DNA from 4 places in the Chryseobacterium lactis genome. Region 4 is predicted to be linked to each of the others. Evidence: riboswitches for the same ligand, from Rfam matches in the RefSeq annotation. Region 4 holds a riboswitch; each other region holds the start of a gene.

Region 1 (3,215 bases), 180 kb from region 4:
ATGTAAATAAAATGGTATTATGCAATACAAAGTAGTGAAATTTTTAAAATAAATTATTTAATTATCTGTTAATCAGTGTAATAAATTTTGTACTGGTTTTTTTAAAAATAAAGAATTCTTTAAAAGAGATAGATTTTTGACTTAAAATGTAAAGGCAAATGCATCAAATGTCCAATTTTAAATTTGTATTGTAGCAGCAGATTCATTTCTTTCCTTTTGAAAAAACAGCTTTTATATCATGCTGAGAGATCCTATTCATCAATTATATTTTGAAATCGATAGTATGATTTGTATTTTTGTTATGAAATTTTTTTAACACATCAATCCATTTTTACTATTACTATGAAAAGATTTAATGTATATAAGAGTTTATCGACTCTTGTTTTATTGGGACCTTTATGTTTCGGACAATACAAATTTGAGGTGAAAAATGCCTCTAAAAACTATACTGTCATCATCAATGTAGAAAATTGCTACGATGGGAGGTGTCATGATAAAGGAACAGTAGAATTATTTGACAATAAAAACACCAAGGTTCAGACTTTTACTTCTGAAGAACTGGTTATAGAATTAAATGAAAATCAAAAACCTACATCCGGAAAGCTAATACAATTGACAGAGCAGCAAAGTCCTGTTATCATTGATGACTTTAATTTCGATGGAACGGAAGATATTGCGATAAGAAACGGAAATAACGGAAATTATCAAAGCGATTCCTACGATGTCTATGTATTCAATAGTACAAGAATGGCTTTTGTGAAAAGTAAAGAACTGACAGATCTTGCTTCTAATGCGCTGGGACTATTTAATGTAGATTATAAGAGAAAGCGTCTTATTTCTACAGGAAAATCCGGTTGTTGCAGAATTTTTACCACAGAATATGAAGTGGTTCCGAATAAAGGATTAGAGTCAGTATTAGAGAAAGAGGAAGATATGACGGAAGAAAGTCGTGTAAAGGTGATTACCAAAGAGAAAATAAATAATAAATGGGTGACTAAAACTAAAGTTTATCCTGCAGATAAATATAATAGATAATACAATGAAGATACAGAAAGAGATCGATTTTATTCTGGCCGTAGATGCTTTGAAGAACGTGCAGAGAAGAAATTATAATGCAGATGATTCCAGAAGAGAAAACACTGCAGAACACTCGTGGCAGATTATTATCCTGGCTCAGATTCTTTTTCCATATGCGAAAAACCGTGCGGATATTGATTTACTGAGAGTAATAAGAATGCTTTCAATACATGATCTGGTGGAAATTGAAGCCGGTGATACTTTCTTATTTGATGAGAAAGCCATGGTTGGAAAATTCGAGCGAGAAAAGATTTCTGCTCAAAAGATTTTCGGGATTCTGGATGAGCCACTGCGTACGGAATTCTTTAATTTATGGCTTGAGTTTGAAGAAGAAAAAACACCGGATGCTATTTTTGCATGTTCTATCGACAGAATTATGCCTTTCATCCTGAATTCTCACACTTCAGGAAAAAGCTGGACAGAAGCCGGAGTGACCGAAAAACAAATCAGAAATATGCTTGAAAATGCCATCAGCAGAGCATCAGATGAAATGGGTGAGGCTTTTGAATTGCTATTGAGCAGAAGTTTGGAAACAGAGAAAGTACAGAAGTAATTTAGAATTTAAATAATATATAGAGCCGACTATTTAGTCGGCTTCTTTCGTGTGAGAACTGTATTGAGTAAATAGTTTCGGGCGGCCAAAGGCCGCCCGAAACTTTTATTATAGAATTTGGATTGGCTTTTTAAATTCGTCAATCGCTACAAAAGTGAAATCCCCGACAATGGCTTTTTCTCTTTCATAAGAGTACATCTGTTCGGTGAAGATCTCAACGTTTACTTTCATACTGGTCTTTCCAACGTAAGAAACTTTTCCGATCAACTCAACAATCGTTCCTGCAGGTATAGGTTTTTTAAAATCGATTTTATCACTGCTTACCGTTACCACTCTTTTTCTTGCAAAGCGGGTAGCGGTGATGAAGGCTACTTCATCCATCAGCTGCATTGCTGTACCTCCGAAAAGAGTATCATAATGATTGGTTGTGTTCGGGAAAACTGCTTTAAAGATTCTTGTTTCGGATGCTTCAATTCTTTCTTCTGTAGTCATATTTCATTATTAATTAAAGCGAAATGAAATCTATTAAAACAACAGAATAATGACAGGAACCTTAGAAATCCCTGAAACATCCATCAGATCAATATAACTTCAGATCGCGAAAGTTGCTTGTTTAAGAAAAAGGCAGGTCTCCTGACTTGTAACATCTTTTATCTCCTTCCCATGCCTCGCACAGTGGATCTTTTTATAAAAGACTTCAGTTACTTTACAGTTGCGCGACAGTCCGTGATTTTCACACGATTCCCTTTTAATCTGCGGTTAAGCAGAACCAGTTTCTGTGATGAATAAGTGGTAAAACTTTTCGGGTGCAAAAATAATGAAATTATTCCGGATTATGATAAATAATCTGACTGATCACTCTTCCTTTTTTGATCGTCCAAAGAGTCGTATATCTGTATTCTCCCGAACCATTGGTCATATAAAGAAAGATATTGTCGTTGTCCAGAGCAGTTACCGCTACATTATTGAAATCCATCGTAGGCTGGAACATATTTTTGATAGCTTCTCTTACAAAAACGGAACCTCGTCCGGGTTGCTGAACTCTGATTGATTTAATTTCAGTCATTCCTTCCGGAAGATCATTGCCGATTCCCCAGGGCTTTATTTTATCAATAGTAAGGATTTTACCTTCAGCATCTTTTTCCTTTTTACGGTACCCGGCGTTGGAAGGGTACACATCGATAACGACTTTACTTCTTTGGGCCGTAGGGACTTTAGGATCAGAATTATCTGTGAATATCATTGATTTCCCGTTTTTAGATTTCGAAGGCGTGTATGCCGGAAGCTGATCGATATAGGCAATACGCTCTTTATTAACCATTCCTTCCTTATCAAGGGTTTCATACCTTACGAAGGGTTTATCCTCATCCTGTTTTTCAGGATATTTAATCCAGATCCACTCCGTTTCTCCGGGAGCGGGTTTTACGTAAACAAATACATCCCCTTTACGCATGCGGATTTTATCTACAATTTTTCTGTAGTTATCCTTATGAACGCGTACATTGGCGTATCCTTCTTCAGCTTTTACAACACCGAAAGGAACTTTATTCTGACCTTTAACGAATGCCAAAGAAAAAATGCTGAA
Region 2 (3,215 bases), 1.1 Mb from region 4:
TGAGCGAGGCTGATCATCCCGTACAAAAGACCATTGAAGAATAGTTACAGGGCCGGTTAACATTCCTTTTACCCATTTTTTTGTCACCGATTGAGCATATTCTGACCAATACACCGTCATAGGATGGGGGCGGTGTACATCACCGTAAATGACAGGTGGTTTTACACAACGGCTTCCATAGCTCTGAACCCATCCGTTTTGGGTAAAGGCAAATCCGGAAAGCTGTTCGCCAAAATATTCAACCATATCATTACGTTCAAATTCTCCATGAACCAGTACATCAATTCCGATCTCTTCCTGCCAGTGGATGGTCCTTTCCGTTTCCTGTTTCAATAAAGTATCATATTGTTCTGCAGTAAGTTCTCCTTTTTTGAATTGGGCTCTCCAACTTCTCACTTCCTTGGTTTGAGGAAATGAACCGATCGTTGTGGTCGGGAATAAAGGAAGTTGCAATTCTTTCTGCTGAATTTCTTTTCTTACATTAAATGGATTTCTCCTTTGCGCATCATCCTCAGTGATTATAGCAATACGGTTTTTTACTTCCTGATTGTGAATTAAAGTTGAAACTTTACGGGTTTCTATGGCCTTTTTATTTTCTGCCAACAGTTGTAAAGCATGATAATCAGGATTGTTTGCCAATTTTTTTAAAGCAACAACTTCATGAACTTTCTGTTTGGCAAAAGCTAACCATTCTTTAATTTCAGGAGATAAAATAGCCTCATCTTTTTCAGAATCAAGATCAAAAGGAGAGTGAAGCAATGAACATGAAGGAGCAATCAATATCCTTTCTGTTCCAATTTCATGGATTACCTTTTTAACCAACTGCAACGATTTTTCAAAATCATTTTTCCAGATGTTTCTTCCATCTACAATGCCCAGAGAAAGACTTAATGATCTGGGAAGCAATGGTAGAATTTCTTCAAGCTGTTCCGGGTTTCGTACAAGATCAATATGTAATACATCAACAGGAAGATGTACTGCAAGAGAGGTGTTGTCTTTTAATCCTTCGAAATAAGTCGCTACAATAATTTTAAGATTTGGAAATTGTTTTCTGATCTCGTTGTAAACCAATTCATAGGCTTCTTTTGCTTTATTATCAAGATCTAACGCAAGGAATGGTTCATCAAACTGGATATATTCTGCCCCTTGATTTTCAAGCTCTGTCAGGATTTGAATATAAACAGGCAGCAGGTTTGAAACCAGGTCCAGTTTATCAAAATTCTCCTCTTTTTCTTTTCCTAAAAGAAGATAAGTAATCAAACCAATGATAACCGGTTTTGCATTAATTCCTGCCTGTTTGGCACTAATGAATTCATTGATGATTTTGTTTGAAAATAATTTAAATGACTGATTTTTTTGAAACTCAGGAACGATGTAATGGTAGTTGGTATCAAACCATTTGGTCATTTCCATCGCTGTAATATCTAATCCGTTTTTCTGATATCCTCTCGCCATTGCAAAATAAAGGTCAAGCTCAGACCGGGACTCATCAGAAGCTATTTCCTGATAACGCTCGGGAATAGCTCCTATTGTTAAAGTCATATCCAATACCTGATCATAATAGGAAAAATCATTACAAGGGATAAGGTCTATTCCTGCATCGTGCTGAAGTTTCCAGTTTTGATGGCTGATTGCATTTCCGGTTTCCAGAAGCTGATCAATTGATGTTTTGCCTGCCCAATATTGTTCACAGGCTTTTTTTAGTTCTCTGTTGCTACCAATTCGCGGATAGCCAAGAAGGTGTGTTTGCATTTCTTTTACACTTTTAAATTAAACTTATGATTTTAAAAGCTCTTTGGATGCTTCACAATACTTTTGGAGAAAGAAGAAAGGAAATCAGAGAGATACAATAAGGACGTAGTTTTTCCGTTAACGTCGGGACACGTTCAAAAAGTATCATCTGTATGACCCAAAGCTTCAAATCGCGAAAGCATTGTCAATTCAGAACAGGCAGGTCTCCTGGCTTGTAACGGTTTTTATCATCCTTCCCGCTCTGGCAGTGGATATACACGGATAAAAACCTTTGGTTGTTACTTACAGTTGCGCGACAGCTCGTGATTCTCACACGATTCCCTATTAATCTACGTTATGTAAAACCTCTTCCGTTTGATGAAGTATTTTAAAGAACAAAATAGGGTGTAAAGATATATAATTGAGTGGTTTAATTGGTGTAATTTCAAAACTTAAGGATAAAATTTTGTTTTTAATTATTTTAAAAGATAAATATTCTTTATTTTTGAAAAAATCAACGCTAAAAAGAATAATATCCTGTGGAAAGACTTGATGAAAAGGATCTTCAACTGCTAAGAATCCTGCAAAAGAATGCTAAATTGACGATAAAGGAGCTTGCCAAAGAAATCAACCTCTCACCATCTCCTGTTTTTGAACGGGTTAAAAGGTTGGAGCAGGAAGGCTATATCAAACATTATGCAGCGGTATTGGAAGCTGAGAAATTGAATCGTGGCTTTACTGTGTTTTGTCAGATTAAACTGAAAATCCACGACCGGGCGATAGGCAATCAATTTGTAAAAGATATCCTCCTCATTGAAGAAGTAGCCGAATGCTATAATATTTCCGGAGATTTTGATTTTTTACTCAAAGTTCAGGTGCGGGATATGAAACATTATCAGGATTTTGTATTCAATAAGCTAGGATCAGTAGATTCTATCGGAAGTACCCACAGCACCTTTGTGATGGCTGAAGTGAAGAATACACACGGAGTTACGATATGAAAAAGTTTAGTTTTTATAGCAATTCAGCAAGTGTTAAAATATAAATTCTCCCGGGAAAAGTCAGAAGTTTTTATCACTTAAATCAATAAAAAACAGCATCCAAAGGGGATACTGTCATTATATTTTTAAAAAAAATCAATTTTCAAGAAATCTTATGGCTCATCGCAAGTTCTTTTCAGTTTAATAAAAAGTTTGTCGAAGTCTTTGTAAGCAACTCCTTCCTCTTCACGTTTCTGTCTGAAACTACTGTTGGCACAGTTGTGAAAACTAAGTCCGATCATGTCGATTAAAGCGTAGTCTTCTTTTTGGGGATCATTCAGCTTTGCATTGAATCTTGCCAATACTGCTTTCGGATCAGCATTGCTTTTGCTTTTCAATTCAATATAGTTTTTCCATGCTGTAAACATCTTCTCTCTATCAGGAGATGAGATCGCATCAATATGCTCTTTGCAGGATCCGTAAAACTTGCTGTCTTTAAGAGAC
Region 3 (3,215 bases), 2.5 Mb from region 4:
TTGATGATCAGGTTGCCAATATCGTGACGGCTCAGCTTTTATTCTTAGAAAGTGCAGACCCGTCTAAAGATATTCAGATCTACATCAACTCTCCTGGAGGTAGCGTGTATGCAGGTCTTGGAATTTATGACACAATGCAGATCATTAAGCCGGATGTTGCGACAATCTGTACAGGTATGGCCGCTTCAATGGGAGCTGTATTATTGGTTGCCGGAGAAAAAGGAAAACGTTCTGCTCTTAAGCACTCAAGAGTAATGATTCACCAGCCGTCAGGAGGAGCACAAGGAGTTGCTTCTGATATGGAAATCAACCTGAGAGAAATGTTGAAATTAAAGCAGGAGCTTTATGAGATCATTGGTCACCATTCAGGACAAACATATGAGTGGGTTGAAAAATCTTCTGACAGAGACTACTGGATGACTTCTGAAGAAGCAAAAGGCTACGGAATGGTAGATGAGGTTTTACAGAGATCTACAGAGAAAAAATAATTGATTGTAAAATCATAAAAAAGAAACGCACCAATCCGGTGCGTTTCTTTTTGTATCAAACTGTCAGTTTCATTAGGAATTATCTACGGTCAATGTATCAGTCCTGTTATCTGCATCCCTCGAATTGAAGAGGTGAATGTTCCCCTCCTCCGGAGGGGTGGCAAAAATTCAAAGAATTTTTGACGGGGTGGTTAACCAATACTTATTTCTTTACAACCTTGTGAATACTAGAGTTTTTGGCTGTTTTAATCTCAACAAAATACACTCCTGAGTGTAAAGACTGAATATTAATTCTTGCAGTTTGGGAAGTCATTACTTTTTGTCCGGTAACCGAATAAATATTTACTTCTTTCAGGCTATCGGTAGTGTCGATTTGAATAAAATCACTGGCCGGATTTGGGTAAATATTAAAAACTTTTTTATTCACCGTTGAGGTACCAAGTGTTGCATCAATCGCTTCTGTAGGGATAAATGGTCTTCTTTGTCCAAAGCTTAAGCCCAGCCAGTCATTATTTCCCAACTGGATCTGCGAAAGATCAGCTTTCTGTTGCCAGCTTGAGAGGTCTTTCCCTTTGTACAGTTTCCAGCTTTCCGATCCGGAAGTATTTCCGGTAAAACTATTAAGTGACAGGTTAGAAATCTGACCATTTCCTTCGGTAAAACTGAAATAAGAACTTTGACTTTGAATGAGTTGCAGCGCCTGTTCTGCATTTATACTTCCGTTGTATTGAATTCCAAAGACAAAAGAATTGGCATTTCCGGTGGTAGTGTCAGTTCCAAAATCAATCACCACAAGACTTTTATTACTTCCGGTTCCAATCCAGTTAGTAATCTGCGATGATTTGTACCATTGAGAACTATAAGCTGCAACAGGTACAGATGGCGGAGTATTGATAACGGTATCATCAGATCCGTAAGTCACCCCATACCAGTTTCCATCAACTAGCGGAGTATAGCCAACACCATTATTCCAGGTCATATTTTCTGCGCCGGGTCCGGACCAGGTAATCCAATAATCATCGGTAGAAGGAGTGTGATCATTATAAGTAAGGCTAAAAAGGAAGCCGGTAGGAATGTCAACAGCCATTTTAGGTTCTGCCGTTACAATAGCATTGATCATGTCCTCCATGGTTAAATTGTTGGAGTCAAAACGATATCCCCAGGCATAAGATTCTGGAGTATTATTGTCATTAAAATCAGTGACAAAATAAGCTTTTTTAGAACCTGTTCCCACCCAAAAACGGATGTCATTTTCTGTAAATTGAGCCCATAAAAACTGCATGCAAAACAGTAAGAAAAAGAAATAGATTTTTCTCATGATATAATTAAATTAAAGTTTTATTCCCGAAACTTATTAAATGGAAAAGGACTAATATCCTCAATCCTCAAATTAAAAGTTTTTCCAAGGCAGGTCTCCTGGCTCGCATCCTATACTAAACCTTCCCGGGATTTTGGGCCAGTGGTATGATGTAACTATAGGTAAAACAGCTTACAGTTGCGGGTACAGCTCAAGAATTGATATTCTCACTTGATTCCCTATTAATGAACAATGTTCAACCTTAAAACGCCGCAAATATATCATATAAATTCCGGAACCGTTTTGTGAATTATTTCTCTTCTTCCCCGAATGTTCGGATCGTTGAGTACAGTTGAAATTTTTAATTTGACTGATTGTTAATGAATTGGAGTTAAATGCTTTATTTGTTATGTTAATTTTGAGTTTTTGTTGTTTATATTGAATTCATTTTGGAGATTCTATTGTTAAAATATAATTATCATTGTATTTAAGATCAGTTTACAATCAATTTATACTTTCGCGCCATAAAAGTTAATATGAAAAAACTACTATTACCGGCGCTGGTTATGACCGCATTATTCTCTTGTAATAAAGATGATGACAATGCAAATAACCAGGATATCAATTATTCGAAGCTTCCTCAGGAGTTTGCTTTTACAAAAATGGCAACCATCAATGGAGTAGATGTGATCAATGGCGGATTTGGTTCCGGTGCAGCGGCTCATCCATCCAGGAAAGGAGAGTTTTATGTCATTACCGACCGTGGCCCGAATACAGATTATCTGAACGGTAAAAAGTTTTTGACCCCCAATTTTACCCCAACAATTATGCATTTTAAAATTAATGCCGAAGGAAATATTGAGGTAATCAAATATATTAAACTTAAAAATCCATCCGGGCAACCAATTACTGGATTACCAAACCCTGTAGGAATGGGAAGTACCGGAGAAGTTGCTTATGATGCAACAGGAAATGTCTTGGGAACAGATAAATATGGATTGGACAGTGAAAGTATTGTGGCAGCTCCAGACGGTACTTTCTGGGTTTCTGATGAGTATGGTCCGCATATCGTTCATTACAGCGCTGAAGGCATAGAAATGGAAAGAATAAGTCCGGTTGGAGTAAATACAGGAACGAGAAAACTGCCTGCGGTTTTAGCAAAAAGAAGAGCCAACAGAGGAATGGAAGGACTTTGCTTAACACCGGATGGAAGAACGTTGGTAGGTACTATGCAATCCATGATGTATGTTCCCAATAAAACTGCCGCAAAGAATACAACTTTAACGAGAATTGTGACTTTCGATACGGTTACCGGCCAGACTAAGCAGTTTTTATACAAGCAGGATGGTGGTGCTTCGGATTCTGTCTGTGATATTACAGCTTTAAGCAATACCGAATTCTTAGTGATAGAAAGAGATGGAAACTTTGGA
Region 4 (3,215 bases):
ATTTCGCTGCTATCTGAGCTACAAGACACATTGAAAAGTAACATAGAAGCAAACGCAAGAGGTAAAATTTTTCTGATATTCATATCTAATTAATTTATTTTAAAAGTTGATATTGAGATTTACACTGTAATTTCTTTGTGGTAAAGGATAAGAAAGCATCGTGTAATAAGTTGTATTAAAAATATTATTCACCTTAAAGCCCAGCGTATAATTTTTATAAAATGTGAAACCGGCACCAGCATTCATTACAAAATATGGATCAAGTGCAGCACCTTTTGTTTCATTGGAATCTGTATAGGTACGTCCGTTAAACATTCCCTGTACATATACTTTCACAAAATCATATTGATAATCAATACTTCCTGTAAATTTGTGATAAGGTACGTACATCAGCTGTTTTTTAATACTAAGATCTGTAGATTTGGTATAAGAATATCCCAGATTCGATTTCAAAATATGTTTTCCAAACTTTTTTTCGTATCCCAACTGTGACTCCAACCCGTAAGATTCTACTTTTGCAGTATTAAATGCTGCATAATATCCGGCAAGTGTCGGAAGCCATCTGATCATGTCCCGGATATTCATATAGTACGGAATTACAGAAAGTTTAAAATCTCCTGCCATAAATTGGTTTCTCCATTCAAACTGATAGGATGTTTCAGGCTTCAGATCTTTATTTCCACCTTGTCCCCAGTACAGGTCATTGAATGTTGAAAATTTGAAATTTCTGGAAACATCCAACCCTACATGATACCAATCTACAGCATTCCATTTTCCTGAAAAAGAAAATAAAACGGGTGAACTTATATCCTCCACAAAATCCTTCTTTATTCCTGCCTCAAAACGCAAATCTTTTGTGGTGAAGTATCTTAATAATCCGGAAACAGAACCTATATTTCTGTGAACGTCTCCCACCATTGAAGTTCCTTCTCCGTTTCCTTTATTCAGCTGATATTCCGCGATGATATTGATATTCCATTTCGGATGTACGAAATAATTGAAATCATTTTTCACGATATAGTTTTTCCCGGTTCCTCCACTGGTATAAGGTTTGTCAATATTGCTGAAATATTGGAAATTCTCTTCCGTGTAAGCGGCTTTGAATGAGTTGCTGAATTTGGATTCATTCCAATCCCAGGAAACAAGACTTCGGATATTCTGAGTATGATACTTCGTTTTCGTTTCAAGATCTCCAAAAAAAACAGGATAATGCTGTCTTCCATTAAAGAATTCAGAAATCCATGAAATCTGATGATGAGGGGCAATTTTATAAGCTGTAGCTATATTGAAATTGGTATTATAATACTGTCCGTTATCGTTTGTATACGTTTTCCCTTCGTTTTCTACCTTATAATTATTCTCACTTGCTGAATAATTTCCGGAAGCCTTAAAGCTGAATTTATCATTACTGTAAGACCCTTTAACAAAGTTATTATAGGTACTAAAAGAAGCTGCTTCTGAAAATAAAGAACCATGAAATCCTTTGTTAAAATTCAGATCATTATTCAAATGAATACTTCCCCCGATGGCTCCACTTCCATAAATTACACTTCCTCCTCCAGCTTTTATTCCGATCTGATCATAGCCAAATAAGGAAATATTATTGATATCTCCCTGCCCTAAAAACATAGAATTTATATTGATCCCGTTCCAGACAAAAGCAGTCTGCTGGGCCGTGGTCCCCCTGAACGATGGAGAAGAAACAGCACCTCGTCCGTTTTCTTTAATATAGAGTTGTGACTGAAATCTCAGCAGGTCAGAAAGATTGGTGGAGTTTTTTTCGGCATCTTCAGTCGTAATGGTCTTTACAGGATGAAAAAGCTTTACTTTATTCATCTGACTGTCGAAAATATAAATAGTATCAATGGCCTTCTCCTGTCCAAAAAGAAAACAACCATACGATGAAAAAAGCAGTACTAAAGATCTTTTTATATCCATACTCTTTTACTTTTCCTCCGAAAGCAATATGTTTTTTTGATTATGATTCTGGCAGGTCTCCTGACTTTCGCTTTCTGTGCCTTCCCGTTTCAGACAGTGGCTTTTTACAGAAACTTTTGTTGCGATTTACAGTTGCGGGGACAGTCCGGGGGTTACACCCGATTCCCTTTTCATTCCAATATCCTGGAAACCAAAATTTTTGCAAAGATAGCTTTTTAAATGTATTAGACAAAAAGGAGAATATAGCTTGCCATACTCCGGATATTTACTGATCGGTAACAATAAAAAAGCTGCCTTCAATACTGAAAGCAGCCATTATAAAGTATATATCTTTTTTAAATTATTTACCTATAACTTCTGTAATTGGATTTCCAACATTTCCACTTGGGAACTGGATTTTCAATAAAGAAGAAACCGTAGGTGCAATATCCGTCATATGATAAGCTTTATTGCTTTCTCCGTGCTGCACTCCCCATCCCATAAAGATTAACGGAATGTGTGAATCATAAGAATTCCACACGCTGTGTGTTGTTCCCGTTTTAGAATATGGAGGAAGCATAGAGTCGTGAGAAATCAATTGAATATCTCCGCTTCTTTGTCTGTTGATTCCGTTGATGATTCTTTGTTTAATAGGCTCCGGAATACTTGACTCCTGCACTTTATCTACAGAAACAGCATATAAAACAGTAGGATCTTTTTCCAGTTCTTTTACCGCAAAATTTCTTACATCATCCAATTCCAGTTTACTATCTGCCAATACTTTTCTGTCAAAATATATCTGATAGTTATCAATAGCATTGATTAATTTATCTGCTCCAAACTTATCTTTCAGCTTTTGGTTAAGATTTTTTTCTGCACCTTCACCAAAGAAACCGGTGGTGATTTTATGCTCTTTAAGGAATCCTACAGAATGTGCTCCTCCGTGGTCAGCAGAAAGGAAAACAGTATACTCCCCTTTTCCTACTTTGGAATCAAGATATTTGAAAAACTCTGCTAAATCCTGATCCAGTCTGATATACACATCTTCTACCTCAATAGAATTAGGTCCGAATTTATGTCCTGCATAATCTGTGGAAGCCAGGTTGATGGCTAAGAAATCCGTAATATTATCTCCACCCAGTTTTTCACCTTCTACAGAAGCTTCCGCCAATTTCAAGGTCAATGTATTTCCAAAAGGAGTGTAACGAATATTATCTTTTTTTGTCTGATAATCCTGAGCTAAATTGCTGTAAGGGAATGTAGGGGTTTTTGCACTTCCCAGTAATCCTTCCCAGGCA

The links. A riboswitch is a leader RNA that binds a small molecule or an ion and turns the genes downstream of it on or off. The one in region 4 is predicted to bind cobalamin.
Region 1: another riboswitch for cobalamin. It lies ahead of EG342_RS23530 (acyl-CoA thioesterase); the one in region 4 lies ahead of EG342_RS24375 (TonB-dependent receptor plug domain-containing protein).
Region 2: another riboswitch for cobalamin. It lies ahead of metE (5-methyltetrahydropteroyltriglutamate--homocysteine S-methyltransferase); the one in region 4 lies ahead of EG342_RS24375 (TonB-dependent receptor plug domain-containing protein).
Region 3: another riboswitch for cobalamin. It lies ahead of EG342_RS13265 (T9SS type A sorting domain-containing protein); the one in region 4 lies ahead of EG342_RS24375 (TonB-dependent receptor plug domain-containing protein).

The regions. Positions count from the first base shown of each region.
Region 1 is NZ_CP033924.1:5,279,973-5,283,187, reverse strand. It holds gene EG342_RS23540 (XAC2610-related protein) at 343-1,035, shown strand; gene EG342_RS23535 (HD domain-containing protein) at 1,040-1,630, shown strand; gene EG342_RS23530 (acyl-CoA thioesterase) at 1,739-2,122, opposite strand; cobalamin riboswitch at 2,237-2,419, opposite strand; gene EG342_RS23525 (hypothetical protein) at 2,454-3,215, opposite strand, start outside.
Region 2 is NZ_CP033924.1:4,337,109-4,340,323, reverse strand. It holds gene metE (5-methyltetrahydropteroyltriglutamate--homocysteine S-methyltransferase) at 1-1,752, opposite strand, end outside; cobalamin riboswitch at 1,933-2,116, opposite strand; gene EG342_RS19330 (Lrp/AsnC family transcriptional regulator) at 2,271-2,732, shown strand; gene EG342_RS19325 (hypothetical protein) at 2,885-3,215, opposite strand, start outside.
Region 3 is NZ_CP033924.1:2,967,479-2,970,693, forward strand. It holds gene clpP (ATP-dependent Clp endopeptidase proteolytic subunit ClpP) at 1-488, shown strand, start outside; gene EG342_RS13265 (T9SS type A sorting domain-containing protein) at 691-1,806, opposite strand; cobalamin riboswitch at 1,878-2,065, opposite strand; gene EG342_RS13270 (esterase-like activity of phytase family protein) at 2,322-3,215, shown strand, end outside.
Region 4 is NZ_CP033924.1:5,462,270-5,465,484, forward strand. It holds gene EG342_RS24370 (YncE family protein) at 1-83, opposite strand, end outside; gene EG342_RS24375 (TonB-dependent receptor plug domain-containing protein) at 100-1,938, opposite strand; cobalamin riboswitch at 1,972-2,148, opposite strand; gene pafA (alkaline phosphatase PafA) at 2,279-3,215, opposite strand, start outside.